Regions from separate parts of the Streptomyces sp. NPDC058157 genome, predicted to be linked through region 1. Evidence: riboswitches for the same ligand, from Rfam matches in the RefSeq annotation. Region 1 holds a riboswitch; each other region holds the start of a gene.
What was found. Region 1 has a riboswitch for cobalamin ahead of ACFVXK_RS14625 (ABC transporter substrate-binding protein). Riboswitches for the same ligand answer to the same signal wherever they lie in the genome.
Positions count from the first base shown of each region.

Region 2: it holds a riboswitch for cobalamin, as region 1 does, so the genes downstream of both, ACFVXK_RS26030 (CoA-acylating methylmalonate-semialdehyde dehydrogenase) here and ACFVXK_RS14625 (ABC transporter substrate-binding protein) in region 1, are expected to answer to the same signal.
Region 3: it holds a riboswitch for cobalamin, as region 1 does, so the genes downstream of both, cobN (cobaltochelatase subunit CobN) here and ACFVXK_RS14625 (ABC transporter substrate-binding protein) in region 1, are expected to answer to the same signal.
Region 4: it holds a riboswitch for cobalamin, as region 1 does, so the genes downstream of both, ACFVXK_RS14195 (energy-coupling factor ABC transporter permease) here and ACFVXK_RS14625 (ABC transporter substrate-binding protein) in region 1, are expected to answer to the same signal.

Region 1 is NZ_JBHVUQ010000047.1:4,114-10,978, forward strand. It holds gene ACFVXK_RS14610 (carboxymuconolactone decarboxylase family protein) at 1-40, shown strand, start outside; gene ACFVXK_RS14615 (GMC oxidoreductase) at 108-1,763, opposite strand; gene ACFVXK_RS14620 (DUF4352 domain-containing protein) at 1,879-2,391, opposite strand; cobalamin riboswitch at 2,529-2,668, shown strand; gene ACFVXK_RS14625 (ABC transporter substrate-binding protein) at 2,704-3,693, shown strand; gene ACFVXK_RS14630 (FecCD family ABC transporter permease) at 3,753-4,715, shown strand; gene ACFVXK_RS14635 (ABC transporter ATP-binding protein) at 4,712-5,548, shown strand; gene ACFVXK_RS14640 (MarR family winged helix-turn-helix transcriptional regulator) at 5,520-5,948, opposite strand; gene ACFVXK_RS14645 (SRPBCC family protein) at 5,948-6,364, opposite strand; gene ACFVXK_RS14650 (VOC family protein) at 6,565-6,865, opposite strand, start outside.
Region 2 is NZ_JBHVUQ010000120.1:14,972-21,836, reverse strand. It holds gene ACFVXK_RS26040 (enoyl-CoA hydratase/isomerase family protein) at 1-1,115, opposite strand, end outside; gene ACFVXK_RS26035 (acyl-CoA dehydrogenase family protein) at 1,112-2,266, opposite strand; gene ACFVXK_RS26030 (CoA-acylating methylmalonate-semialdehyde dehydrogenase) at 2,263-3,762, opposite strand; cobalamin riboswitch at 3,954-4,139, opposite strand; partial or broken gene ACFVXK_RS26025 (3-hydroxybutyryl-CoA dehydrogenase) at 4,306-4,419, shown strand; gene ACFVXK_RS26020 (DUF6243 family protein) at 4,549-4,767, opposite strand; gene ACFVXK_RS26015 (ferredoxin) at 5,014-5,259, opposite strand; gene ACFVXK_RS26010 (cytochrome P450) at 5,256-6,449, opposite strand; gene ACFVXK_RS26005 (hydrolase) at 6,663-6,865, opposite strand, start outside.
Region 3 is NZ_JBHVUQ010000031.1:14,632-21,496, forward strand. It holds gene ACFVXK_RS10835 (precorrin-2 C(20)-methyltransferase) at 1-356, opposite strand, end outside; gene ACFVXK_RS10840 (precorrin-8X methylmutase) at 353-1,000, opposite strand; gene ACFVXK_RS10845 (nitrite reductase) at 997-2,559, opposite strand; cobalamin riboswitch at 2,909-3,066, shown strand; gene cobN (cobaltochelatase subunit CobN) at 3,099-6,719, shown strand; gene ACFVXK_RS10855 (hypothetical protein) at 6,748-6,865, shown strand, end outside.
Region 4 is NZ_JBHVUQ010000045.1:3,834-10,698, reverse strand. It holds gene ACFVXK_RS14210 (ATP-binding cassette domain-containing protein) at 37-858, opposite strand; gene cbiQ (cobalt ECF transporter T component CbiQ) at 855-1,604, opposite strand; gene ACFVXK_RS14200 (energy-coupling factor ABC transporter substrate-binding protein) at 1,608-1,976, opposite strand; gene ACFVXK_RS14195 (energy-coupling factor ABC transporter permease) at 1,976-2,671, opposite strand; cobalamin riboswitch at 2,701-2,896, opposite strand; gene ACFVXK_RS14190 (flavodoxin family protein) at 3,020-3,730, shown strand; gene ACFVXK_RS14185 (hypothetical protein) at 3,740-4,255, opposite strand; gene ACFVXK_RS14180 (SsgA family sporulation/cell division regulator) at 4,356-4,763, opposite strand; gene ACFVXK_RS14175 (L-serine ammonia-lyase) at 4,942-6,324, opposite strand; gene glyA (serine hydroxymethyltransferase) at 6,581-6,865, opposite strand, start outside.

The sequences.
Region 1 (6,865 bases):
CCTGGGCCTCGACAGCGTCTGTGTGCTGCCGGGCGGCTGAACGGAGCCGGGGCCGGCCGGGGCGCGTACCGCGCCCGGCCGGCCCCGGTGACCGTGACCGCCCCGCGTCACAGGTCGGTGGCGATGATCTTCTCGATGTTCCGCTCGGCCAGGGCCGTGATCGTCACGAACGGGTTGACGCTGGTGTTGCCGGGGATCAGCGCCCCGTCGATGACGTAGAGGCCCGGGTGGCCGTGCAGACGGCCGTAGTTGTCGGTCGCCTTGCCCAGGACCGCCCCGCCGAGCGGGTGGTACGTGAGGTGGTCGCCCCAGATCTTGTTGGTGCCGAAGAGGTCGCTGCGGTAGATCGTCCCCTCCTTCGCGTTGATCTTGTCGAAGATGGTCTTCGCCATGTCGATGGACGGCTGCTTCCAGGCCGTCTGCCAGTTCAGCTCGACCTTGCCCGTCGCCGCGTTCCAGGAGAACTGGGCGCGGTTGGGGTTCTTGGTGATGGAGAGGTAGAAGGAGGCGTACGTCTCGATGCCGGTCGGCAGCGGGGCGACCTCGGCGAAGGCGCCGCCCGCGTCCCAGTTGTCGATGCCCCCGCAGGGGATGGACGCCTGGACCTTGCCGGTGGGGTCCCACATGTGGTTCGCCCGGCCGCACATGACGTTCCCGTTGTCCCCCCAGCCCTTGCCGATCTCGTCGTTGAGCAGCGGCAGGGCTCCGGTGGCCTTCAGCCGGACCAGGAGCTTGCTGGTGCCGACGCTGCCGGCGGCGAAGAACACCCGGTCGGCGGTGACGGTCTTGACGGAGACGACGTCGCCGGTGGTGTTCAGCTCCTCCATGGCGACCGTGTAGCCGCCACCGTCCGAGGGGGAGACGGTGGTGACCCGGTGCAGGGGGGAGACGGCCACCTTGCCGGTGGCCCGGGCGGCGGCGAGGTAGGTCTTCTGGAGGGACTTCTTGCCGGCGTTGTTGCCGTAGAGGATCTCCCCGTCCACGGCGGACTTGGGGACGGTGCCGGCCACCTCCTGCTTCATGTAGTCCCAGTCGTAGACGTCCGGCACGAACACGAAGGGGAAGCCGGAGCGCTGGGCGTGCTTGCGGCCGACGCGGGCGAACTGGTAGCAGTCCACCGTCTCGAACCAGTCGGGGTCGATGAGGCCCACGCCGAGCCCGGCGTTGGCCCGGGGGTAGTAGGTGGAGTACATCTCCTCGGCGTCCACCGTGGGGAGGATGGCGGCGAAGTTCTGCCGCTTGGGGGTCACCGCCATGCCGCCGTTGACGAGCGAGCCGCCGCCGACGCCGCGGCCCTGGTAGACGATGATCCCGCCCATCTCCTCGGCGTCGAGGATGCCCGTGTACTTCGGGACGTCCTTGTCGATGGGGAAGCCGAGGAAGTTGCTCAGCGGCGCCTTCGTGCGGGTGCGCAGCCAGAAGGAGCGGTAGTCGGGCTTGGTGGTGTTGGCGAAGATCTTGCCGTCGGTGCCCGGGGTGTCCCAGGCCATGCCCATCTCGATCATGTGCACGTCGACACCGGCCTGGGCGAGCCGCAGCGCGGCGACGGAGCCGCCGTAGCCGGTACCGATGACGAGGGCCGGGACCCGGTCCCCGGACGCGATGGGCGGGTTGGATACGGCGGATCCGGTGGCGGGATTGGCGCGGGCCGGGATGGCGTTGACGCTGAGGGCCATGGCCCCCAGAAGAGAACCGGTTCCAGCGATGAATCCACGTCGGGAGACACCCTTGGACACCTTGTTGTGCAGGCCTTTGTCGCTCATGTGGCGTTCCTCACTCTCGGCGGAGTGGGAACAAGTTCTACTGGCGGGTGCCTGCTAAGTCACTAGATACGTCGAGGTAATTTCCGGCCGGTTCCGGCGGGGGATCACGACAGGCTCACGACAGGCTCCAGTGGGCGACGTCGTCGCCGAGCCCGGCGTCCAGGGCGAACTGCACCGCCGCCGGGCGGGCTTCGGCCGGCAGCCGGAAGACGACGTAGCCCGTCGCCGACCCGCCCGGGGCGAGGGTGACGGCGGCGGGGAGCGCGGGGCCCGCGTCCGTGGCGGTGCTCAGGCCGGTGAAGCGCCGCCCGGTGGAGTCCAGGAGGTGCGCGGCCGGGGCGGGGGAGTCCGCGTAGGGGGCCGTTCCCGTGTTCTCCAGGCGCAGCTCCACGGCGACCAGCCGGTCGGCCCCGGCCCGCGCCGGCTCCGGGCCCGCGGGGTCGACGACCCGGGTGAGGGTCACGTCGAGCCGCTCGCCGGGCCGGTCGCCGTCGAGGGAGACGGTCTCGCCGGAGCCGCCGGTGCCCGCGCCGAGCAGCAGCACCGCGAGGGCGGGGGCCAGGAGGAGATGGGCGGTCCTGACCCCGTGCCCGGGACCTTCGTGGCCCGTGTGGCTGCCGTGGCGCATCACCGACCTCCTCCGCACCTCCCCTCGCCCTCCGTACCTCCCCTCGCCGCCCACGATCCTCCGTACCGCCCGCTCCCGCCACCGGCGCCCGGAGCGGTTCGGGGCGCCTTGGTCCCCCCTTCGGGGCAAACGCGGCATCTGGCAGACTTGGCCGGGTTGTCCCGGGCGGTGCAGGACAGGAAACCGGTGTGAATCCGGTGCGGTCCCGCCACTGTGACCGGCGACCCCCTCCGCGGGGTCCCGGGAGTCAGACACTGACGCACCGCCTCTTCACTTCGACCGGGGACGAGGATCCCCCGGAGAGGCCTCACCATGCCGCGTTTCCGCGCCGCCCCGCGCCCGCTCACCGCGCTCGCGCTCCTGCTGTCCCTGACCGCCTGCGGCGGTCCGCCCGGGGAGGAAGGGCCCGCCCCCGGCGCCCGGTCCGCGCCCGGGTTCCCGTACACCGTCACCAACTGCGGTGTGACCAGCACCTATCAGGCCCCGCCCGAGCGGGCCGTCACCATGAACCAGCACGCCACCGAGATCATGCTGGCCCTCGGCCTCCAGGACCGGATGGCCGGCACCGCCTACCTCGACGACGCCGTCCTCCCCGCCTACCGGAGCGCCTACGCGGGCGTCAAGGTGCTGGCGAAGGAGTACCCGTCGAAGGAGGTCCTCCTCGCGGCCGACCCCGACTTCGTCTACGGCGGCTATTCCAGCGCCTTCGACAAGGGGCAGGGCCGCGACCGCGAGGGGCTGGCCAGGTCCGGGATCGACTCGCGGCTCAGCGTGGAGTACTGCACCCCGGGCCGCGTCGGGCTCACCCAGCTGAAGACCGAGATCACCGAGGTCGCCCGGACCTTCGGCGTGCCCGAGCGCGGCACGGCCCTCATCGAGGACGAGCAGCGCCGGATCGACGCCGTCACCGCCCGGGTCGGGAACCGGCCCCGCCCGTCCGTCTTCGTCTACGACTCGGGAGAGTCCTCCGCCTTCACCTCCGGGGGCAACGGCATCGGCAACGAGATCGTCTCCCTGGCCGGGGGGACGAACGTCTTCGCCGACCTCCAGGACACCTTCGGCGACGTGCCGTGGGAGAAGGTCATCGAGCGGCGGCCCGAGGTCGTCCTCATCTACGACTACGGCGGCACCCCCGTGGAGGCCAAGAAGCAGCGCCTGTTGAACGATCCGGCGCTGGCGGAGGTTCCCGCCGTGAAGAACCGCCGGTTCGTCGTGCTGCCGCTGTCCTCGGCCGTCCTCGGCGTGCGCGTCGCCGACGCGGTCGAGTCCCTCGGCCGCCAGCTGCACCCCGACGCCCCGTGACCGGACGCCGCCGCACCCCGGCCGTCCTGGTGCTCCTCGCGCTCTTGCTGGCCGCCTCGATGGTGGCGGGGCTGGCCCTGGGCCCCGTCCGCATCGCCCCCGGCCGGGTGCTCGACGTCCTGCTGGCCGGGCCCCGGGCCCGGGGCGGCGCCTTCGCCTCCATCGTGTGGGACGTGCGGATGCCGCGCGTGCTGCTCGGGGCCGTGGTCGGCGCCGGGCTCGCGGTCTGCGGCGCCGTGCTCCAGGCCCTCGTCCGCAACGCGCTCGCCGACCCCTTCCTGCTGGGCGCCTCCTCGGGCGCGTCGGCGGGGGCGGTGGTCGTCATCGTGCTCGGGGTGGGGGCGGGTACCGCCCTCGGGCTCCCGCTGGCCGCCTTCGCCGGCTCCCTCGCCGCGCTCGTCGCCGTCTACACCCTGGCCCGGCGCGGCGGCACGATGACCACCGGGCGGCTGATCCTGGCCGGGGTGGCCGTGCAGTACGTCCTGTCCGCGCTGACCAGCCTGGTCCTCGTGCTGTCCGCGCACCCCGACCAGCTCCGGTCCGTGCTCTTCTGGACGCTGGGCGGCCTGGGCGGGGCCCGCTGGGACGAACTCGCCCTGCCGGCGGCCGTGCTGCTCGCCGGCACCGCCCTGCTCGTCGCCCTCGCGCGCCCCCTGGACCTGCTGCTCGCCGGGGAGGAGGGGGCCCGCACCCTCGGCCTGGACACCGGCCGCTTCCGGGCGGCCGCGTTCGTCCTCACCTCCCTGGTCATCGGGGTGCTGGTGGCCTACAGCGGGGCGATCGGCTTCGTCGGGCTGATGGTTCCGCACGCCGCCCGCATGGTGGTGGGCGCCGGGCACCGGGCGCTGCTGCCCGTCTGCGCGCTCGCCGGGGCGGTCTTCCTGAGTCTGGCCGACCTGCTGGCGCGCACGGCGGCGGCGCCCGAGGAGATACCCGTCGGCGTGGTCACCGCGCTGGCGGGCGGGCCGTTCTTCCTGTGGATGCTGCGCAGGTCCACCCGGGCCGAGGGGGTGGCCGGATGACGGGGCGTCCGGTGGAACTCTCGGTCGAGGGGCTGCGTTACGAGGTCGACGGGCGGAGGCTGCTGGACGGGATCGGCCTCACCGCCCGGCCCGGCGAGACGGTCGGGGTCGTCGGGCCGAACGGCAGCGGCAAGACGACGCTGCTGCGCTGCGTCTACGGCACCCTGCGGCCCACCGCCGGCCGGGTGCTGCTCGACGGGGCCGACGTCTCGGCGCTGGGCGTCAAGGAGCGCGCCCGGCGGGTGGCGGTGGTACCGCAGGACGCGGCGGGCACCTTCGGTCTGACGGTCCGCGAGGTCGTGTCCATGGGGCGCAGCCCGCACAAGAGGTTCTGGGAGCAGGACGGCCCGGACGACCGGCGGCACGTCGCGCGGGCGCTGGAGGAGGTCGGGGTGTCCGGCCTCGCCGGGCGCCGCTTCGACGGGCTCTCGGGCGGGGAGCGGCAGCGCGCGCTCGTCGCCCGCGCCCTCGTCCAGGAACCGGGGCTGCTCGCCCTGGACGAGCCCACGAACCACCTCGACATCCGCTACCAGCTGGAGGTCCTGGGGCTGGTCCGGCGGCTCCCCGTGACCGGCCTGCTCGTCCTGCACGACCTCAACCTCGCCGCGTCCTTCTGCGACCGGCTGTACGTGCTGGCGGGCGGCCGGGTGGTGGCCGAGGGTGCGCCGGGGCAGGTGCTCACGGAGGAGCTGCTGGCGGAGGTCTACGGGGTGGCCACCCGGATCGCCGTCCATCCGGCGACGGGCGCTCCGAGCATCGTCTACCTCCCGGGGCGGCAGGAGGTTCCCGCTCGTGGGGCCGGTCTCACTCCTCCGGCCGGGCCAGCCGCCTGAGCAGGGGCATCGCCTCGTCGAGGGGGACCGTGCGGAAGAAGCGCGCGTCGGCCTCCTCGACGGCGGCGACGGCCCGGGGTGCGAGTTCGGCCCCGGCGGCGGTGACGCGCAGCCGCTTCGCGCGGGTGTCGGCCGGGTCGACCTCGCGCTCGACGAGGCCCTTCTGCTCCAGGGCGCGCAGCACCTGGGAGGTCATCTTGACGTCGGTGCCGGCCTGGCGGGCCAGGGCGAGCTGGTTGGGGTGCTCACCCTGGCCGTTGAGCCACCAGGCGCAGGCGAGGAGCACGAACTGCACGTGGGTCAGGCCCAGCGGGGTGAGCGCCGAGGAGACCTCGCGCTGCCAGCGCAGGGTGGCGTGCCAGAGCAGGAACCCGGGGCTCTCGCCGGGGCTGAGGGCCATCAGCGGGCCGCCGACTCCGCCAGCGCGGCCATGGTCTCGGGCCAGTCGGCGGTGATGCCGGGGCCGATCGCGGGGCCGGTCTCGTCGGCGCCCGGGCCGGAGATCTCCATCCGGTAGGTGACGCGGACCAGTCCGTCCCCGGCGGGGTCGATCCGGTGGACCGTGCGCAGCAGCAGCCCGCCGAACCGGGCCTCGTCGACGAAGCTCTCGTCGCGGACGGCCTCGGCGACGACCAGCGGGATCGGGTCCTCGCCGGGCGGGGTCATCGTGATGCGGGCGCCGGCCGCGAAGGGGCCGTCGATCGCGATCCGCTCGACCCCCGGGTTCCAGTCACCCCAGTGCTCGACGTCGGCCCAGAGGCGCCAGATCGCGGCGGGGGCGGCGGTGGTCTCGATGGTGTGCTCGTACGTCCACATGCGCGTTCTCCTCCGTCGCCGTCATTCGTTCTGTGGAGAGATTATCTGCGCGCAGACTATCTGTCCAGGATTCCGGGCGGATGCGTGACGGGCAGGACGGCGGGCGGGGTGGGGGGCGGGGGGGCGGGGGGGGGGGGGGGGGCCCGGGCGGGGGGCAGGGCCCGCGACGCGGTGCGCCGCGGGCCCTGCGGGGTGGGTCGTCAGCCGCCGTAGGGGCGGGTGATGATCTCCATGGCGTGTCCGGAGGGGTCCAGGAAGTAGACCCCGCGGCCGCCGTCGTTGTGGTTGATCTCGCCCGGCTGCTTGCGGTGCGGATCGGCGAAGTACTCGACGCCGGCCGCCTGGATCTTCCCGAAGGCGGAGTCGAACTCCTCCTCCGAGATGAGGAACGCGTAGTGCTGCGTGGTGATCGACTCGGCGGTGCTGGTCGCGAAGTCCAAGGTCACCCCGTTCCCGGTCTCCACCGGAATGAACGGGCCCCACTCCGGGCCCACTTCGAGA
Region 2 (6,865 bases), on a different contig from region 1:
GACGAAGCGGTCCCGACGCGTAGGAGCCGGAGTTCGTGCGCGTCGAGCGGGGCGAAGTACCGGTCCACGGCGCCGGGGCCGACCTCTTCCAGCGTGGCGGGGGACCAGCGCGGGTTGCGGTCCTTGTCGACGACCTGGGCGCGGATGCCCTCGACCAGGTCGGGGGAGGAGAGCGCCGCGCAGGAGACGCGGTACTCCTGTTCCAGGACGCGTTCCAGGGGCCCGAGCTGCCGGGCCCGGCGCAGCGCGGCCAGGGTGACCTTGACGGCCGTGGGGGACTTGGACAGCAGGGTGTCCGCGGCGGCCTTCGCGGCGGGTACGTCCGAGGACCGCAGGCGCGCGACGATCTCCTCGGCGCTGTCGGCGGCGTAGCAGTGGTCGATCCACTCGCGCGAGGTGCTCAGATCGCCGGACGGCGGCCGTCCCACGTGGCGTTCGAGTACGGAGTGCACGGAGTCCGAGGCCAGTTCGCGGGCGAGCGCGGGCAGGGCGGCCGAGGGGACGAAGTGGTCGGCGAGCCCGCACAGCAGCGCGTCGGCCGCGCCGACGGGCGCCCCGGTCAGGGCCAGGTGGGTGCCGAGTTCCCCCGGGGCCAGGGCGAGGAGGTACGTACCGCCGACGTCGGGGACGAAGCCGATGCCGGTCTCCGGCATGGCGACCTTGGACCGTTCGGTGACGATGCGGACGCTGCCGTGGGCGGAGACGCCGACGCCGCCGCCCATGACGATGCCGTCCATGAGGGCGACGTACGGCTTGGGGTAGCGGGCGATCAGGGCGTTGAGCCGGTACTCGTCGCGCCAGAAGTCCGCCGAGGCGGTGCCGCCGGTGCGGGCGTCCTCGTGGATGGCGCGGATGTCCCCGCCCGCGCACAGGCCGCGCTCGCCGGCGCCTTCGATGACGACGAGCTCGATGGCGGGGTCGTGCGCCCAGGTCGCGAGGGCCTGCTCGATGCGGAGCACCATGGGGTGGCTCAGGGCGTTCAGCGCTTCGGGGCGGTTGAGGGTGACGTATCCGGCGTGGCCCTCGGTGCGGAGGAGGACGTGGTCTTCGGCGTGGGCCGGGGAGTGGGCCGGGGAGTGGGCCGGGGCGTGGCCCGGTTCGGTTCGGTTGGTCATCGCAGGGTCTCCGTCAGTCCGCGCGCGACGATGACGCGCATGACTTCGTTGGTGCCTTCCAGGATCTGGTGGACCCGCAGGTCGCGGACGATCTTCTCGATGCCGTACTCGCTCAGGTAGCCGTAGCCGCCGTGCAGTTGCAGGGCGGCGTCGGCGACTGCGTAGCCGGTGTCGGTGGCGAACCGCTTGGCCATCGCGCACAGGCGCGGGGCCAGTGGATCCCCGCTGTCCAGGGCCTCGGCGGCCTGCCGGACCAGGGCCCGGGCGGCGGCCAGTTCGGTGGCCATGTCGGCGAGCCGGAACTGGAGCGCCTGGGCGTCCAGGAGACGGCTGCCGAAGGCCTCGCGGGTGGCGAGGTAGGACAGGCTGCGGTCCAGGGCGCTCTGCGCGCCGCCCAGTGAGCAGGCGGCGATGCCGAGGCGGCCGCCGTTGAGGCCGTTCATGGCGATGCGGAAGCCGTCGCCCTCGGAGCCGAGGCGCCGGTCGGCGGGGACGCGGACGCCGTCGAGGACCACCTGGCGGGTGGGCTGGGCGTTCCAGCCCATCTTCCGTTCGTTGGGGCCGAACGAGACGCCCGGGTCGTCGCGTTCGACGACGAAGGCGGAGATCCCGGCGGGTCCCGGCTCGCCGGTCCTTGCCATGACGACGTAGACGCCGGCCGCTCCGGCGCCGGAGATGAACTGCTTGACGCCGGTCAGGACGTAGTGGTCGCCCTGCCGTTCGGCGCGGGTGCGCAGGGCGGCGGCGTCGGAGCCGGCGCCCGGTTCGGTGAGGCAGTAGCTGCCCAGGGTCGCGGCGGAGCAGAGGCCGGGCAGCCAGCGGGCGCGCTGGGCGGCGTCGCCGTAGCGGTCGATCATCCAGCCGACCATGTTGTGGATGGAGAGGTAGGCGGCGATGGAGGGGCAGCCGGTGGCGAGGCTCTCGAAGACGAGGACGCCGTCGGCGCGTGACAGTCCCGAACCGCCGTGCTCCTCGCGGACGTAGACCCCGCCGAGCCCGAGCGCGGCGGCCCGGCGGATGACGTCGACGGGGAAGTGCTTGTCCTGGTCCCAGGCCACGGCATGCGGGGCCAACTGCTCCTGGGCGAAGTCGAGGGTGACCTCGGCGAGGGCGAGCTGGTCCTCGGTGAGGGTGGTGGTCACGGCGCTCACCCCATCGTCGGGATGGTGAAGCTCGCGCCCTCCTTGACCCCGGAGGGCCAGCGCGAGGTGACGGTCTTGGTACGGGTGTAGAAGCGGATCGAGTCCGGCCCGTGCTGGTTGAGGTCGCCGAAGCCGGACTTCTTCCAGCCGCCGAACGTGTGGTACGCGACCGGCACCGGGATCGGGACGTTGACGCCGACCATGCCGGTGTTGACCCGGCGGGTGAACTCGCGGGCGGTGTCCCCGTCCCGGGTGAAGATCGCGACGCCGTTGCCGAAGGGGTGCTCGCTCGGCAGGCGCAGCGCCTCCTCGAAGTCGGCGGCGCGGACCACCGACAGGACGGGGCCGAAGATCTCCTCGCGGTGGATGCGCATCTGCGGGGAGACCCGGTCGAAGAGCGAGGCTCCCGCGAAATAGCCGTTCTCGTGCCCGTCCAGGGTGAACCCGCGCCCGTCGACGACGAGTTCGGCGCCCTCGTTGACGCCGATGTCGACATAGCGGCGCACCCGGTCGAGGGCGTCGCGGCTGACCAGGGGACCGAAGTCGGCGTCGGGGTCGTCCGAGCGCCCGATCTTCAGGGTCGCGATCCGGTCCTTGAGCGCCGCCACCAGCCGGTCGGCGGTCTCCTCGCCCACGGGGACGGCCACGGAGATCGCCATGCAGCGTTCGCCCGCCGAGCCGTAGCCGGCGCCGATCAGGGCGTCGACGGCCTGGTCGAGGTCGGCGTCCGGCATCACGATCATGTGGTTCTTGGCCCCGCCGAAGCACTGGGCGCGCTTGCCGTGCGCGGCGGCGGTGGCGTAGATGTGCGCGGCGATCGGCGTGGAGCCGACGAAGCCCAGGGCCTGGACGCGGGGGTCCTCGAGGAGGGTGTCGACGGCTTCCTTGCCGCCGTTGACCACGTTGAGGACGCCCGGCGGCAAGCCGGCTTCCAGGAACAGCTCCGCGAGGCGCAGCGGTACGGAGGGATCGCGCTCGGACGGCTTGAGGATGAACGCGTTCCCGCAGGCCAGAGCGGGTGCGGCTTGCCACAGCGGGATCATGGCGGGGAAGTTGAACGGGGTGATGCCGGCGACGACGCCGAGGGGGCTGCGCAGGGAGTGCACGTCGATGCCGGTGCCGGCGTTGTCGGTGAACTCCCCCTTGAGAAGGTGGGGGATGCCTGCGGCGAACTCGACTACCTCCAGGCCGCGTTGCAGGTCGCCGTGGGCGTCGGCGACGGTCTTGCCGTGCTCGGCGGACAGCAGCCGCGCGAGGCTGTCGCGCTCGCCTTCGACGAGCTGGAGGAAGCGCAGCAGCACGCGGGCCCGGCGCTGCGGGTTCCACTGCCCCCATTCCGCCTGCGCCTCTTCGGCGTTGGCGATCGCCGCCTCGGTGTCGGCTCGTCCCGCGAGCGGGACCCGGGCCTGGACGGTGCCGGTGTTGGGGTCGTACACGTCGGCGAAGAGGCCGGAGGTTCCGGTGGTGTGCTTCCCGCCGATGAAATGGGTGAGTTCACGGACCATGGGTGCCTGCTCTCGTCAGGTTGGATCCGGGGATGGCACGGCACGCCGACGGACCGCACCCGGGTGGGGGTGCGCCGCGGGGGAAAGCCGTGAGAACTACGAGCGCGCGAAATCGGTGTGTGCGCGCTCCGCCGGATCACCAGGGTCGTGGGTACAAACCGGTGCCATGCGTGTCTGCTCCATCCTCGTGGACAACACGGAACATCCGCGGCCGGTATCCTGACTCCCGGATCCCCGCGCGCCGCCCGCCTTCCCGACAGACCTCGTCAGTGGCGTGTGGATGGCAGCACACTCCCCGGTCACAGTGGCGGGACCGTGCCGGTTTCTCACCGGCTTCCCTGCACCGCGGACCTTGTGCCACGAACATATAGTTGGACGTCCTAGTAAGTCCAGAGCCGACGCTCGGGCGGGCCTGGAGCCGACGTGTGCGCAGATCGCTCAGTCCTGGTCGGTCCGAAGGCGCTGCCGTTCTCGTCCACCGCAAGGGCGCGGCCCAGCGGCGGGACCGCCCGCTGGGGGCAGCTCAGGCGGAAGGTCTTGCCGCCGCTGGTGGAGGTTGTCTCGTCGCGCCACACCAGCCGCGAGACGGTGGAGGCGTCCGCCTGCGACACCCTGGGCAAGACGGTCATCCGCTCCCAGGACCGGGCGGGATTCGTCTGCGGAGGGTGCAGGCGGGCCTGCTGGGCCGCAAGATCGGCCGGGGGTTCCACCCCTACGACCGGGACTGCCGAGGGACCCGGTGGAGCGGCCGGGTGCCTGGCCGGGATGCCGTGCGGCGGTGGTGCGTCAGCTCTGGGCGGGGGCCTCGCCCGCCTGGTCGGTGGCGGCGTCGGCGGCGGCCGCCTTCTCACGCATCTTCCGCACCAGCTCCGCCTTGCGGTCGGCGGCGCCCTGGCGGTCCAGGTTGCGGTGCGGACCGTTGTTCTGCCGTTCGGCGCGGGACTGCCTCTTGCGCTGGCCGCCGCCCTGGCCCACGGGGTTGTTGATGTTCTTGCTGTCGGTCACGGGTTCTCCCGGTGGTGATGTGCAGTGATCTGTGGATTCATCGGTGGGGGGACGGGCGCGGCGACGTGGAAGGGCGTCAGCAGGGGCCCGTCAGGCCCTCACTCGAAAATCGGTGTCTGGAAGAACATGACAACGACGTTACCCGGTTTCGCGGGCCCCGCGGCCACCGGACCGGGTTCCCGCGGCAGGGCTCCCGCCGGCACGGCGTAGCCGTCGCGCCGGGAACGGCGGCCCGGTCCGGCGCCCTCAGCCCGACTGCGGCCGGGCCGCGGCGCCGTCCCCGGACTCCGGTCCGGTGACGGTGATGGCCCCCGACGGACACACCCCGGCGGCCATCCGCGCGGCCGCGAGCAGGGCGGCGTCCGGTGCGGTCCGCAGCAGGACCACCAGGCCGTCGTCGGGATCCTGGTCGAACACGCCGGGGGCGGTCATGGCGCACATCCCGGCGCCGATGCAGCGTGCGCGGTCGACGTCCAGGCGGGCCGGGTTCACCGCGGGTCCCAGGTGACCGGCAGGCTCTTGACGCCGTAGATGTCGGCGGTCTCCGGGCGCAGCCGGACCTCGTCGGCCGGTACGGCCAGGCGCAGCGTCGGGAAGCGGTCCAGCAGCGCGCGGAACGCCACCCGCATCTCGACGCGGGCCAGTTGCTGGCCCAGGCACTGGTGGATGCCGTGGCTGAAGGCCAGGTGGCCGTCGTACGGGCGCCGGATGTCGAGCGCGTCCGGGTCGGTGAAGCGGGCGGGGTCGCGGTTGGCGGTGTTGAACGACAGCACGACCGTCGTGCCGGCCTCGATGGTGTGGCCGCCCACCTCGACGTCCTCCAGCGCCGTGCGGTGGAAGGTCTTGGCGACGCTCAGGTAGCGCAGCAGCTCCTCCACCGCCCCGTCGGTGAGCGAGGGGTCGGCGCGCAGGGCGGCCAGCTGCTCCGGGTTGCTCAGCAGGGCGAACGTGCCGAGGGAGAGCATGTTCGCGGTGGTGTCGAAGCCGGCCGCCAGCAGGATGAGGCTGATCCCCTTGAGCTCCTCGTCCGTCAGATCGCTGTCGGTGAGCTCGCTCAGCACGTCGTCGGTGGGGTGGGCCCGCTTCGCCGCCACCAGGCGCGCGAGGTACTCCTGGGTGGCGGTGTAGGCGGCGATCAGCTCCTCGTCGCCGACCTCCCCGCCCATGAACGCGTCGATCTGCTCCTGGAAGGAGGCGCGGTCCTCGTAGGGCACGCCGAGGATCTCGCAGATCACGATGGTGGGGATGGGCTTGGCGAACGCGGTCACCAGGTCGGCCGAGGGACCCGCCGCCTCCATGGCGTCCAGGCACTCGGCGGTGATCTGCCCGATGCGCTCGGTCAGCATCCGCATCCGCCGCACGGTGAACTTCCCCACCAGGGGCTTGCGGTAGCGGCCGTGCTGCGGCTCGTCCATCAGGAGGAACTCGCCGGGCGGGGCCGCGGGGAGCTCGAAGTCGACGATGTTCATCAGCTCCTTGCGCGAGCTGAAGCGGGGGTCCGCCAGCACCGACCGCACCAGGTCGTACCCGGTGATCAGCCAGCCGGGCTTCCCGCCGACGTGGGTGAAGCGGCTGATGGGACCGTGCCGCTGGGCCTCGCTCAGCTCGGCCGGCGGGTCGAAGGGGCACCCGGACCGGCGTTCCGTCGGCATCGCCTCGACCGTGTGCGGGGACTCGCTCATGACGCTTTCCTCATCTCGCGATATGACGCGTTTTCTGTCCCTCGAAAGCTACGTTGCATTCATCATGCAGTCAACGGATTGCATGCATATGTGCAGGTGAATGGCGGTAAATTGATGCAATGGCCCTGTCGTCGAATGCAACGGTGCGTTGCAATGGATGGTGGTGAAGGCAATGGGCGGGCGGGTCGGTCAGCCGGTCGGTCGGTCGGCCGGTCAGGCGTCGAGGGCGGTGATGATCTCGTCCGTGGTCCCGATCCGGCCGAGGCGGGGGAAGATCTTGCCGAAGGTGTGGGCGTGGGAATCGGCGTCGGTGTCGGTGGTGGCGTCCTCGGCGAAGGTCAGCTCGTAGCTGTGCTCCCAGGCCGAGCGGGCGGTGGATTCCACTCCGATGCTGGTCGAGATGCCGCCCAGCACGA
Region 3 (6,865 bases), on a different contig from region 1:
GAGCCGTAGAAGAGCGGGTCGCCCTCCGCGAGCACGGCGACGGTCCGGCCGGCGTCCAGGTGCGCGGCCAGCCGGGCGGCGGAGGCCTCGTAGAACTCCTCCATCGCGCCCTGGTAGCCGCCGGGGTGGTCGGTGGTCTCGGTGGTGACCGGGTAGACCAGCGGTTCCTCGACGTGGTCGGCGCGCAGGTGCTTCGCGGCGATCGAGCGGGCGATGGAACGGCCGTGGCGGGCGCTGTGGTACGCGACCACGTCGGCCTCGGCGATCGCCTCGACGGCCCTCAGGGTCATCAGCGACGGGTCGCCGGGCCCGAGCCCGACCCCGTAGAGCTTGCCCTTGCCGGTGCTGCTGCTCATTCTTCCTCGCTCGCGATCGCGTTGACCGCGGCGGCGGCGATGGCGCTGCCGCCGCGCCGGCCGCGCACGATGAGGTGGTCGAGGCCCGAGGGGTGGGCGGCTAGGGCGTCCTTGGACTCGGCCGCGCCGATGAAGCCGACGGGCACGCCGATGACGGCCGCGGGGCGCGGGGCGCCCTCCTCGATCATCTCCAGCAGCCGGAACAGCGCGGTCGGGGCGTTGCCGACGGCGATCACGGAGTTCTCCAACAGCCCCCGGTCGCGCCAGACTTCGAGGGCGGCGGCGCTGCGGGTGGTGCCCATCTTCGCGGCGAGCGCGGGCACGGCCGGGTCGGAGAGGGTGCAGATCACCTCGTTGTCGGCGGGCAGCCGCTTGCGGGTGACGCCGCTGGCGACCATCTGCACGTCGCACAGGATCGGCGCGCCGGCGTGCAGGGCGGCACGGGCCCGCAGGACCACGTCGGGGGTGTAGCCGAGGTCCTGGGGGAGGTCGGTCATGCCACAGGCGTGAATCATGCGCACCGCGACCTGGGCGACCGAGGCGGGCAGCCCGGAGAGGTCCGCCTCGGCGCGGATCGTGGCAAAGGACTGGCGGTAGATCGCGGCGCCGTCCTTCTCGTACTCGAACACGGTGTACTCGCTCATTTCTTCACTGCGGCTTCGGTTGTGGTGGGGGTGGTGCGTGCGGCCGTGAGGGCGGCCGCCAGATCTGCGTGCGGCACGGGCCGCGCGTCGAGTTCGTAGCCGTCGGGGGTGGCGACGAGGTCCACCCACGCGGTGCCGCGCGGATGCCCGCACCGGCGGGCGCACCCCGACCAGTGCACCGGCAGCTCCGCGGCGGCCTCCTGTACTTCTACGACGGCACGCGCGTCGGCGCGTACGTCCGCGAGGGACTTGGCGCAACCGGGCTTGCCCGTACAGGCCGTGACGGTCCGCCAGGGGGATCCGGGCCGGACGACGAGGCCGGCCGTCTCGATGCGGCCGCCGCTGTCGGCCGCGGCGCGCGGGAGGACGACGCTGCGCCACGGGCTGACGCGCAGCTCGCCGTCGGCGGCTTCGGCCAGCACCCGCCACTGCGCGGCGCCGACCCGCCCGAGCGGGGGCAGCACGCACAGCCCGGCCGCGCCCACGCGCCCCGGCCGGGGCGGCTCGGCGTACGGCCACGCCACCGCGGGCACGCGGACGGCCGCGATCCCCGCCTCGGCCAGCCGTCGCACGAACTCCCCCGCATCCAGCGCGTGTTCACCGGGCAGCTCGGCGACCCGCCAGGGCCGGGTCCCGGCCGCGCCGGCGGCGTCGAGGAAGTACTCGGCGGCCAGCAGCGCAGCGGAGGCCGCATCGCCCCCGCCGACCCCGACGGCGTCGGCAGCACCCCCGAGCCGCACCAGCACCTGCCAGCCGGGGCCAGCACCGCTCACGGGGCCGGCACCGCTCACGGGGCCGGCGCCGTACGCAGGGCCGCCTCCGCGGCCCGGTCGCGGGCCGGCACCGACAGAGGGGCCAGGGCCGTCACCGGCGCCGGGGCGGGCGTCGCCGGGACCGGGGCAGGCGTCGCCGGGGCCGTCACCGCCGGAACCACGGCCGGGGCGAGCGTCGTCGGCGCCGGGGCGGGCGTCGCCCGGGCCGCGGCCGGGGCCGTCCTGGCCCTCGCGGCCTTCTCCGCCCGCGGGACCGGTACCTTCCCGGCCCTCCTCGCCGTCCGCGCCCGCGGCCATCACGGTCACGTCCGGGTCGAGGGCGGCCACGTCCCCGCGTCCGTCGTCGAGGGCGAACAGGAACCGCCCGGACAGGTCCGCGGCCCGCGCACTGGCGCACAGCAGCCGGTCGAGTTCCCGGACCCAGCCGACGACTTGGGCCCCGGCCGCCGGGGTGGCCACGATGTTGCGCACCCGCTCGTGGCCGGGCGCAGGCAGCAGCCCGGCGGCGTCCAGCAGCTCCGCGAGCCCGCCGCCGCACCCGTCGGCGAGGCCGCGCAGCTGGACGTTGCCGCGGGAGGTGAGTTCCAGGTGCCCGTCGCCGAACCGCTCGGCGGCGTCCGCGAGCGCGAGGGCCTGCCGGGTGGTGAGCAGCCCGCCGGGGATCCGGACGCGCGCGAGGTACCCGTCGTCGGCGGCGTGCAGCCGCAGCGCGCCGGGGCAGGCGTCGCCGCGTTCACGTATGACGGGTTCGTCCCGCGATGCGGCGGAAGGTGGCTGGGGCGGCATGGCCGCGAGCATACCCACGATTCCCCACCCCCGACCTGTGTCCGTCGCCACCCCGACCGGGGGCTCCCGCTCCGACGCACCCCGCGCCCCACCAGCGGCACCCCACGGACCACGCCGGCCGATTCCAGCCCCGCCGGCGCTTGAGGCGCGGAGTCTGGGGCGGAGCCCCTGGGCCACCTCCCAGCGGCAGCCGGGGGAGAAACGGCGAAGGGGCGGGGCGGGGAGAGGCTCCGCGCAGCGGCCCCGCCCCCGCACCCGCCCCCCACGTTTGCGGCGCAACCCCAAGGGCAGAGCTCCGGCAGCGGTGCCGCACCCGACCGACCCCACCTCCCGGCCAGGGAAAAGGCCACCTAAGATGACCTTCCGGCGGACCACTCGGCCCGTCACCGCCGAGGACGGCGACATGGGAGGAAGCCCGGTGCGATTCCGGCGCGGTCCCGCCACTGTGAGCCCCGCGGAGCGATCCGCGGGGTGAGTCAGGAACTCCCGCTGTCCTCACTGCCCGGGGCGCGGAAACCCCGAGGAAGGCCTGCCGCCGCATGATCCTGCTGCTGTCGACGTCCGACACCGATCTGCTCAGCGCCCGCGCCGCGAACATCGCCGGCGGCCCCGTGCCGTACCGGTTCGCGAACCCCTCCCGCCTCCCCCTCGACGACCTCCCCGGCCTCCTCGACGGCGCCGAGCTGGTCGTCGTGCGCCTCCTCGGCGGCCTGCGCGCCTGGCAGGACGGCCTCGACGTGCTCCTCGCCGCCGACCAGACCCGCCCCGTGGTGGTCCTGACCGGCGAACAGGCCCCGGACGCCCAGCTGATGGAGGCCTCCACGGTCCCGATCGGCATCGCCGCCGAGGCCCACCGCTACCTCGCGCACGGCGGCCCGGCCAACCTCGACCAGCTGGCCCGGTTCCTCTCCGACACGGTCCTGCTCACCGGCCACGGCTTCGAGCCCCCGGCCGCCTCCCCCACCTGGGGCCCCCTGGAGCGCCCCGCCACGGAGGCGACCGGCCCCCAGGTCGCGGTGCTCTACTACCGCGCCCACCAGATGAGCGGCAACACCGCCTTCGTGCACGCCCTCTGCGACGCCGTCGAGGCCAAGGGCGGCCGCCCGCTCCCCCTCTACGTCTCCTCCCTGCGCACCCCGGAGCCGGAGCTCCTCGACGCCCTGGCCTCCGCCGACGCCATCGTCACCACCGTCCTCGCCGCCGGCGGCACCCGACCCGCCACCGCCTCCGCGGGCGGGGACGACGAGTCCTGGGACGCGGGCGCCCTGGCCGGTCTCGGCGTGCCGATCCTCCAGGCCCTGTGCCTGACGGGCTCCCGCAGCACCTGGGAGGAGAACGACGAGGGCCTCTCCCCCCTCGACGCCGCCACGCAGGTCGCCGTGCCCGAGTTCGACGGCCGCCTCATCACCGTCCCGTTCTCCTTCAAGGAGATCGACGAGGACGGCCTGCCCGCCTACGTCGCCGACGCCGAGCGCGCCGCCCGCGTGGCCGGCATCGCCGTGCGCCACGCCCGCCTGCGCCACATCGAGCGCGCCGACAAGCGCGTCGCCCTCGTCCTCTCCGCGTACCCCACCAAGCACTCCCGCATCGGCAACGCGGTCGGCCTGGACACCCCGGCCAGCGCGGTGGAACTCCTGCGCACCCTCATCGCGGCCGGCTACGACTTCGGCCCCACCGCCGACATCCCGGGCCTGGTCTCGGGTGACGGCGACGAGCTGATCCGCGCCCTGATCGAGGCCGGCGGCCACGACCAGGACTGGCTCACCGAGGAGCAGCTGGCCCGCAACCCGGTCCGCATCCCGGCGGCCGACTACAAGCGCTGGTTCGCCGAGCTCCCCGCGGACCTGCGCGAGAGCGTCGAGGAACACTGGGGCGAGGCCCCCGGCAACATGTTCGTCGACCGCTCCGCCAACCCCGAGGGCGACATCGTCCTCGCCGCCCTGCGCCGCGGGAACCTCCTCATCCTGATCCAGCCGCCGCGCGGCTTCGGCGAGAACCCGATCGCGATCTACCACGACCCGGACCTGCCGCCCTCGCACCACTACCTGGCCGCGTACCGCTGGATCCAGGCGGCGGCGCAGGACGGCGGCTTCGGCGCCGACGCGATGATCCACCTGGGCAAGCACGGCAACCTCGAATGGCTGCCCGGCAAGAACGCCGGCCTGTCCGCCTCCTGCGCACCCGACGCCGCGCTCGGCGACCTCCCCCTCGTCTACCCCTTCCTGGTCAACGACCCGGGCGAGGGCACCCAGGCCAAGCGCCGGGTGCACGCCACCCTGGTCGACCACCTGGTCCCGCCGATGGCCCGCGCCGAGTCGTACGGCGACATCGCCCGCCTGGAGCAGCACCTGGACGAGTACGCCCAGATCAGCTCCATGGACCCGTCGAAGCTCCCCGCCATCCGCGCCCAGATCTGGACCCTGATCCAGGCGGCGAAGCTCGACCACGACCTCGGCCTGGAGGAGCGCCCCGACGACGACGGCTTCGACGACTTCCTGCTCCACGTCGACGGCTGGCTGTGCGAGGTCAAGGACGCCCAGATCCGCGACGGCCTGCACGTCCTGGGCGGCGCCCCGACCGGCGAGGCCCGGGTCAACCTGGTCCTCTCCATCCTCCGCGCCCGCCAGATCTGGGGCGGCACCTCCGCCCTCCCGGGCCTGCGCGAGGCCCTCGGCCTGGACGAGTCGGCCGCCACCCGCACCGCGGCGGACACGATCGAGGAGACGGCCCGCACCCTGGTCCAGGCGATGGAGGACGCGAACTGGTCCCCCGACGCGGTCGCCCCCGTCGCGGCGGGCCACCCGGCAGCCGTCCGCGACATCCTCACCTTCGCGGCGAACGAGGTCGTGCCCCGTCTGGCCGGCACAACGGACGAGATCGCGCACGTGGTCCGTGCCCTGGACGGCGGCTTCGTCCCGGCCGGCCCGTCGGGCTCGCCCCTCCGCGGCCTGGTCAACGTCCTCCCGACGGGCCGCAACTTCTACTCGGTCGACCCGAAGGCCGTCCCCTCCCGCCTCGCCTGGGAGACCGGTCAGGCCCTGGCCGACTCCCTGCTGGCCCGCTACCGCGCGGACCACGAGGACGAATGGCCCGCCTCGGTCGGCCTGTCCCTCTGGGGCACCAGTGCCATGCGCACGGCCGGCGACGACGTGGCCGAAGCCCTGGCCCTCCTCGGCGTCCGCCCGGTCTGGGACGAGGCCTCGCGCCGCGTCACGGGCATCGAGGCGATTCCCCTGTCGGAACTGAACCGCCCCCGCATCGACGTGACCCTCCGCATCTCGGGCTTCTTCCGCGACGCGTTCCCGCACGTCATCGGCCTCCTCGACGACGCGGTCCGCCTGGCGGCCTCCCTGGACGAACCGGCGGAATCGAACTTCATCCGAGCCCACGCCCAGGCCGACCTCGCCACCCACGGCGACGAACGCAAGGCCACCACCCGCATCTTCGGCTCCCGCCCGGGCACCTACGGCGCGGGCATCCTCCAGCTGATCGACTCCCGCGACTGGCGCACCGACGCCGACCTCGCGGAGGTCTACACGGTCTGGGGCGGCTACGCGTACGGCCGCGGCCTCGAAGGACGGCCCGCCCGTACCGAGATGGAGACGGCGTACAAGCGGATCACCGTCGCCGCGAAGAACACCGACACCCGCGAACACGACATCGCCGACTCGGACGACTACTTCCAGTACCACGGCGGCATGGTGGCCACGGTCCGCGCCCTGCGCGGCACGGCCCCCGAGGCCTACATCGGCGACTCCACCCGCCCGGAGACGGTCAAGACCCGCACCCTCGTCGAGGAGACGAGCCGCGTCTTCCGCGCCCGCGTCGTCAACCCCAAGTGGATCGAGGCGATGCGCCGCCACGGCTACAAGGGCGCCTTCGAACTCGCGGCGACGGTCGACTACCTCTTCGGCTACGACGCCACGACAGGCGTGGTCGCCGACTGGATGTACGACAAACTGACGGAAACCTACGTCCTGGACCCGACGAACCGCGCCTTCCTGGAGGAGGCCAACCCCTGGGCCCTCCACGGCATCGCGGAACGCCTCCTGGAGGCCGAATCCCGCGGCATGTGGGAGAAGCCGAACCCCCAGATCCTCGAATCCCTCCGCCAGGTCTACCTGGACACGGAGGGCAACCTGGAAGGCGAATCCGACTAAGCCCCTTATCCCCTCCAAACTGTCTGGCATGTGCCACTACTGCGGCTGCCGCCAGATCCTCCTCATCAAGGAGTTCATCTCCGAGCACGAAACGGTGAGAACGCGGCGGGCGACCTCGGATAAGGCCGGCACCCTCCTCACCGCCG
Region 4 (6,865 bases), on a different contig from region 1:
GGCTCCGACCCCGCCCGGCCCCGGCACGGCCTCCGCTCAGCCCAGCGCCCCCAGCTCCTCGGGCGTACGCGGCCCCGGAACCCCGTCCGGCAGCATCCCCTTGGCCCGCAGGAACGCCCCCACCACCGGCGCCCACGCCACCCGCAGCCCGGCGGACGCCAGCAGCTCCGGATCCGACAGCAGCCCGGCGGCGGCCCCCACCCGAACCCCGGAGGGCGTGAGCACAGCCGCGTCGTCCGCCCACCGGACCGCCAGGTCCACATCGTGGGTCGCCATCACCACCGTCGTGCCCGCCGCCCGCAGCCCCGCCAGGACGTCCAGCAGCCGCTCCTGCCCGTCCGGGTCGAGCCCGGCCGTCGGCTCGTCCAGGATCAGCACCCGCGGCGCCATCGCCACCGCGCCCGCGATCGCCGCCCGCTTGCGCTGCCCGTACGACAGCAGGTGCGTCGGCCGGTCGCGCAGCGCGGTGATGTCCAGGGCCGCCAGCGCGGAGTCCACCCGTGCGCGGACCTCCGCCTCCGCCAGCCCCAGGTTCATCGGGCCGAAGGACACGTCCTGCTCCACGGAGGCCGCGAACAGCTGGTCGTCGGGGTCCTGCACCACCAGCTGGACGGTGGTGCGCAGCCGCGTCAGCCCCCGCCGGTCGTACGCCACCTCCGTACCCTCCAGCCGCAGCGCCCCCGACGCGGGCCGCAGGCCCCCGCTCAGCAGCCGCATCAGTGTGGTCTTGCCGCTGCCGTTGCGGCCCAGCAGCACCAGCGCCCGCCCCTCGGCGATCGCGAAGTCCACGCCCGACAGCACGGCCGGCCCGTCCTCGTACGCGTACCCCGCGCCGACCAGCTCCACCAACGGGGTCACAGCCCCAGCTCCTTCAGTACGAGGGTCCCCGCGACCAGGGCGGTCAGGAGGGCGGCGGCGGCCGCCAGGAACCGCCGGGACAGCCGCGCCGGCGGGACCAGCACCCGCAGCGCGCCGTCGTAGCCGCGCCCCGCGAGCCCCTCCTGGAGCCGGGCGGCGCGGTCGAAGGCCCGGACGAACGAGGTCGCCGCGAGCCCGGCCACCGAACGCCAGGCGGCGGCCCGCCCGGCCTGCCCGAGCCGGGCCGCCTGGGCCCGGCGGACCTGCGCGAGGGAGTCCAGCAGCAGGAAGCCGATCCGGTACATGACCAGGGCCACGTCCACCACCGGCGCCGGCACCCCGGCCCGGACCAGCCGGGGCAGCACGTCGGAGACGGGCGTGGTGAAGGCGAACAGCAGCACCCCCAGCGAGGCGGCCGAGGTGCGCAGCAGCAGGTCCAGCGCGTGTCGGGGCCCGTCCGGGGCCGGCGCGAGGAACCCGTCCGGGCCGCCCACCGACACCAGCAGCGGCAGCGCGCCCGTGACGCAGAACCCGAGCGGGACCCGGAAGGCCCGCCACAGCTGCCGCCCGGACACCCCGGCGGGCCCCAGCAGCACCGCCAGGGTCGCGGCGGCCACCAGCGGCCCGCCGGGCCACGGGGGCAGGGACACGGCGGTGACGGTCAGCCCGAACCCGAGCAGGGCCTTCTCCAGCGGATGGCGGCCCCGCCAGCGGCTGGAGTGCGCCGCGACGTCGATGGGCAGCACCGGCTACGGCTCCCGCGCGGGCTCGGCGGGGGCCTGCGGTGCCCCGGCTCCGGCCGCCGCTTCGGCGAGGGCCTGCGCGGCGCCCTGCCGGCGGCCCCGGCGGACCCCGAAGTAGTACGCGAGCACGCCCGCGCCCAGCGCCGCCTGGAGGGCGAACAGCGCGGACTCGATCTCGCCCGACGGGGGCTCGTACAGCGGGGAGAACCAGGGCTCGTAGTCCGGCTTCAGCTCGGTGATGGCCGACTCCGCCTGGGCGTCGGCGCCCGCGAAGGGCTCCTCCTTGCCCTCGCCGAGCCCCAGCGCGAGCGGGAGTACGGCCAGGGCCGCCACCAGGAGCAGCAGCAGGGTGTTGATCTTGCCGTTCCTGCTCATCAGGCCGCCGCCCCCTCGGTCCGCTTCGCCCCGGTCAGCTTGGCGACGCCGAGCCGGACCAGGTCGGACTTGCTGGACTGCATCAGCAGCCGCATCACGAGCACGGTCAGCAGCCCCTCGCTGACGGCGAGCGGGATCTGGGTGAGGGCGAAGATGCCGGCGAACTTCTCCAGGGAGCCCAGGAAGCCGCTGGCCGGGTCCGGGAAGGCGAGGGCCAGCTGGACCGAGGTCACGCAGTAGGTGACCAGGTCGGCGAAGAAGGCGCCGAAGAAGACGGTGACCATCAGCGGAGCGCCGGACCTGCGCAGCAGCCGGTAGACCGCGTACCCGGCCCACGGGCCGGCGATGGCCATGGAGAAGACGTTGGCGCCCAGGGTGGTGAGGCCGCCGTGCGCCAGCAGCAGGGCCTGGAACAGCAGGGTGATCGTGCCGAGCACCGCCATGATGGGCGGCCGGAAGAGGATGGCGCCGAGCCCGGTCCCGGTGGGGTGAGAGCAACTGCCCGTCACCGAGGGGATCTTCAGGGCGGACAGGACGAACGTGAACGCACCGGACGCGCCGAGGAGCAGTGTGCTCTCGGGGTGGGACTTCACCTCGCGGGTCAGGGCGCGGACCCCGTGGACGACGAACGGGGCGGACGCGGCGCCCCAGGCGGCCGCGTGCAGCGGGGGCAGGAACCCCTCGGCTATGTGCATGAGTTGGGAGACCTCTCCAGCACCTCGTGGATGGACGTGAGCGCCCCGGCCGGTCTCCTGGCTGACGGGTACTGCCGCCCTGGCTCCGCCTTCCCGGGTCCGTGCGGTCTCCCGCGCGGTCCCAGTGGCTCCCGCGAGGGGTGGAGCTGGACTTCCCGATCACAGTGGCGAGGGCCGCACCGGTTTTCCACCGGTTTCCCGAACACCAAGGCCAGCTGACCCTAGTCGCCCGCACGGACCGGTATCAACCCGGACCGATCCGGCCGATCGGATGGCTGGATTCCGTTTCGCCCCCCGGACGGGCCCCGAGCGCTGGCGGGGCCGGCGGCCGGCCCGCAGGGTGGGGGCGTGGCCACCTACGACTACTCCGACCTGTCCGCCGTCTACGTCAACTGCACCCTCAAGCGCTCGCCGGAGACCAGCAACACCGAGGGGCTGATCTCGCGGAGCCGCGCCGTCATGGAAGCGGCCGGCGCCCGGACCTCGCTGATCCGCGCCGTCGACCACGACATCGCCACCGGCGTCTGGCCGGACATGACCGACCACGGCTGGGAGAGCGACCAGTGGCCGGTGCTCTACAGCCAGATCATGGACGCCGACATCCTGGTCCTCTGCGGCCCCATCTGGCTCGGCGACAACAGCTCGGTGATGAAGCGGGTCATCGAGCGGCTCTACTCCTGCTCCTCGCTGCTGAACGAGCACGGCCAGTACGCCTACTACGGGCGGGTCGGCGGCGCGCTGATCACCGGCAACGAGGACGGCGTCAAACACTGCGCCATGAACGTCCTCTACAGCCTCCAGCACCTGGGCTACGCCATCCCGCCCCAGGCGGACGCCGGCTGGATCGGCGAGGCCGGGCCCGGCCCCTCGTACCTGGACCCGGGCTCCGGCGGTCCCGAGAACGACTTCACCAACCGCAACACGGCGTTCATGTCCTGGAACCTGATGCACCTCGCGGCGCTCCTCAAGCGCGCCGGGGGCGTCCCCGCCCACGGCAACCAGCGCTCCGAGTGGGACGCCGGCTGCCGTTTCGACTTCCCGAACCCGGAACACCGCTAGGGCGGGTCCTCAGCAGGTGTTCGGGTGGGCGACGTCCACCACGAGCCGCTCGGGCGCGTGCAGGACGGAGGTGGTGTAGGCGGGCTGGGTGTCGAAGGCGGCGCCGAAGGTCACGTACCCCTCGTAGTCGCCGGTCAGGGCGATGCCCTTGAGCTTGCTGAGGTTGATCTGCTGGAGCTTGGGGCCCTGGTAGACGTTGTTGCCCGCGTCGTCGTGGCCGGCGGCCGGGTGCAGGCGGATCTCCAGGAAGTACTTGCCCGGCAGCGGGACCGGCTTGCCGGACCCGTCGTAGACCAGCTGGGAGACGGGAGTGACGGTGAACGGGGGCACGGAGCCCTGGAGGTCGATCACGATCCGGTCGTACGTGCAGTGACCGCCCCAGCGGGCGTTGACGACGAGCGGGGTCGTGGAGCGGACGGCGGCCGGGGCGGCCGCCGAGGCCGGTGCGGCGAGCGCGAGCCCTGCGGTCAGCAGGGCACCCGTGGCCAGGGCCACGATCCGGCGGCGGTGCGGGAGGTGACGCATGGCGTCCCCCGATCCTCTGAGACGGGGAATGACTGTCATCCGGTATGACATTCCCGGGGGCCCCGTGGTTGCACGGGGCGGCCCGCGCGCTCCGGAAGGCTCAGAAGGTCAGCAGGGCGCTCAGCTCGGCGTCCAGGTCGTAGTGGCGGTGCTCCTGCCCGCGCGGGACCAGCTCGGTCATCCGCCGGCACAGCCCGCGCAGGTCCTTGGCCCGCGCGGAGACCACGCAGCCCCGCTCGCCGTTGCTCAGGGCCAGCAGCACGCGGGGCTCGGTGCCGCTCCAGCGCGGCCACACCTGTATGTCGCCCTCCCCGGTGGCGCAGGTCTGCCCGTCGATCAGCAGCTCCCGCGAGAACACCCAGCGGGCGATCCGGACCCCGGCGCCCCGGAACTCCACGGCGACCTCGTAGGGCCGGTCCGTGCGGTAGACGAAGACGCCCTCCAGGGGGACCGGCAGCGGTGCGGCCTCCAGCCGCAGCGGCAGGACACGGTGTTCGGTGATGGCCATGGCGGCTGCCTCTCTTCGCGGGGTAACAGCGCCCCCCGAAGCACGCTAGTGCACGGACCGCCCGCTGCCCGGGGGCCGAAGGTCCCGACCCGGGCGGGCCGTGGGACCCCTCTTCGCCCACGCGCGGAGGGGCCCGGCGCACCCGCGCCGGGCCCCTCGTCACGCTGCGCCGATCAGGTCAGCACTCGATGACGTTGACCGCGAGACCGCCGCGCGCGGTCTCCTTGTACTTGACCTTCATGTCGGCGCCGGTCTCCTTCATGGTCTTGATGACCTTGTCCAGGGAGACCTTGTGGCTGCCGTCGCCGCGCATCGCCATCCGCGCCGCCGTGACGGCCTTGACGGCCGCCATGCCGTTGCGCTCGATGCACGGGATCTGCACCAGACCGCCGACCGGGTCGCAGGTCAGGCCCAGGTTGTGCTCCATGCCGATCTCGGCCGCGTTCTCCACCTGCTCCGGGGAGCCGCCCAGCACCTCGGCCAGGGCGCCCGCCGCCATGGAGCAGGCCGAGCCGACCTCGCCCTGGCAGCCGACCTCGGCGCCCGAGATGGAGGCGTTCTCCTTGAACAGCATGCCGATGGCGCCGGCGGCCAGCAGGAAGCGCACCACGCCGTCCTCGTCCGCGCCCGGGACGAAGTTCACGTAGTAGTGCAGGACGGCCGGCAGGACGCCCGCGGCGCCGTTGGTGGGCGCGGTGACGACCCGGCCGCCGGCCGCGTTCTCCTCGTTCACGGCCATCGCGTAGATCGTCGTCCACTCGCTGCGGTGCAGCAGCGGGTCGCCCTCGGTGCGCAGCTGGCGGGCGGTGGAGGCGGCCCGGCGCTTGACGCGCAGCCCGCCCGGGAGGATGCCCTCGCGGGACATGCCGCGCGAGACGCAGGACTGCATGACCCGCCAGATCTCCAGGAGGCCCTCGCGGATCTCCTCCTCGGTGCGCCAGGCCTTCTCGTTCTCCATCATCAGGGAGGAGATCGACAGGCCGGTCTCGTTCGCGAGGCGCAGCATCTCGTCACCGGAGCGGAAGGGGTACTTCAGCACGGTGTCGTCGAGCTTGATCCGGTCCTCGCCGACCGCGTCCTCGTCCACGACGAAGCCGCCGCCGACCGAGTAGTAGGTCTTCTCCAGCAGCGGGGCGCCGGAGGCGTCGTAGGCGAAGAGGGTCATGCCGTTGGCGTGGTAGGGCAGCGAGCGGCGGCGGTGCAGGATCAGCTGGCTGGGCTCGTCGAAGTCGATCTCGTGGACGCTCCCTATCTCGGTCCCGAGCAGCCGCAGCCTGCGGGTCCGGCGGATGCGCTCCACCTCGTCGTCGGCGGTCTCCACGTCCACCGTGCGCGGGGAGTGGCCCTCCAGACCGAGCAGGACCGCCTTGGGGGTGCCGTGGCCGTGGCCGGTGGCGCCGAGGGAGCCGAACAGCTCCGCGCGGACGGAGGCGGTCTGGGCGAGGACGCCGTCCTTCTTCAGGCGGGACACGAACATGCGCGCCGCGCGCATCGGGCCGACCGTGTGGGAGGAGGAGGGGCCGATACCGATGGAGAAGAGGTCGAAGACGGAGATGGCCACTGGCGGACTCCCTTGTCGGCTCGTGGGGTGGAGAGAGGGCAGGGGTGTGGTGGAGCGGGGTGGTGCGCGGGGGATCTGCGGATTTTGTCCGGCAGACGAGCGTAACGCGTGGAGATGAACGTTTCTGCTCGCGGAAGGGTCCGGCGGACGTGAGTCAGCTCGCGTTCCGGTGCCCGGCGGGGGAGGAGGCCGGGGGAGAAGACAGGAAGGGGCCCGGCCCTGTGCGGAACAAGGCCGGGCCCCTCCTGGCCCGTGACTACAGCGACGGGTAGAGCGGGAACTTCGCGGCGAGCGCGGAGACGCGCGCCTTGAGGTCGTCCGCGTCGTAGCTCGGCTTCAGCGCCTGCGCGATGATCTCGGCGACCTCGGTGAAGGCCTCGGCGTCGAAACCGCGGGTCGCCAGGGCCGGCGTACCGATCCGCAGACCCGAGGTGACCATCGGGGGACGCGGGTCGTTCGGGATGGCGTTGCGGTTGACCGTGATCCCGACCTCGTGGAGGCGGTCCTCGGCCTGCTGGCCGTCCAGCTCCGAGTTGCGCAG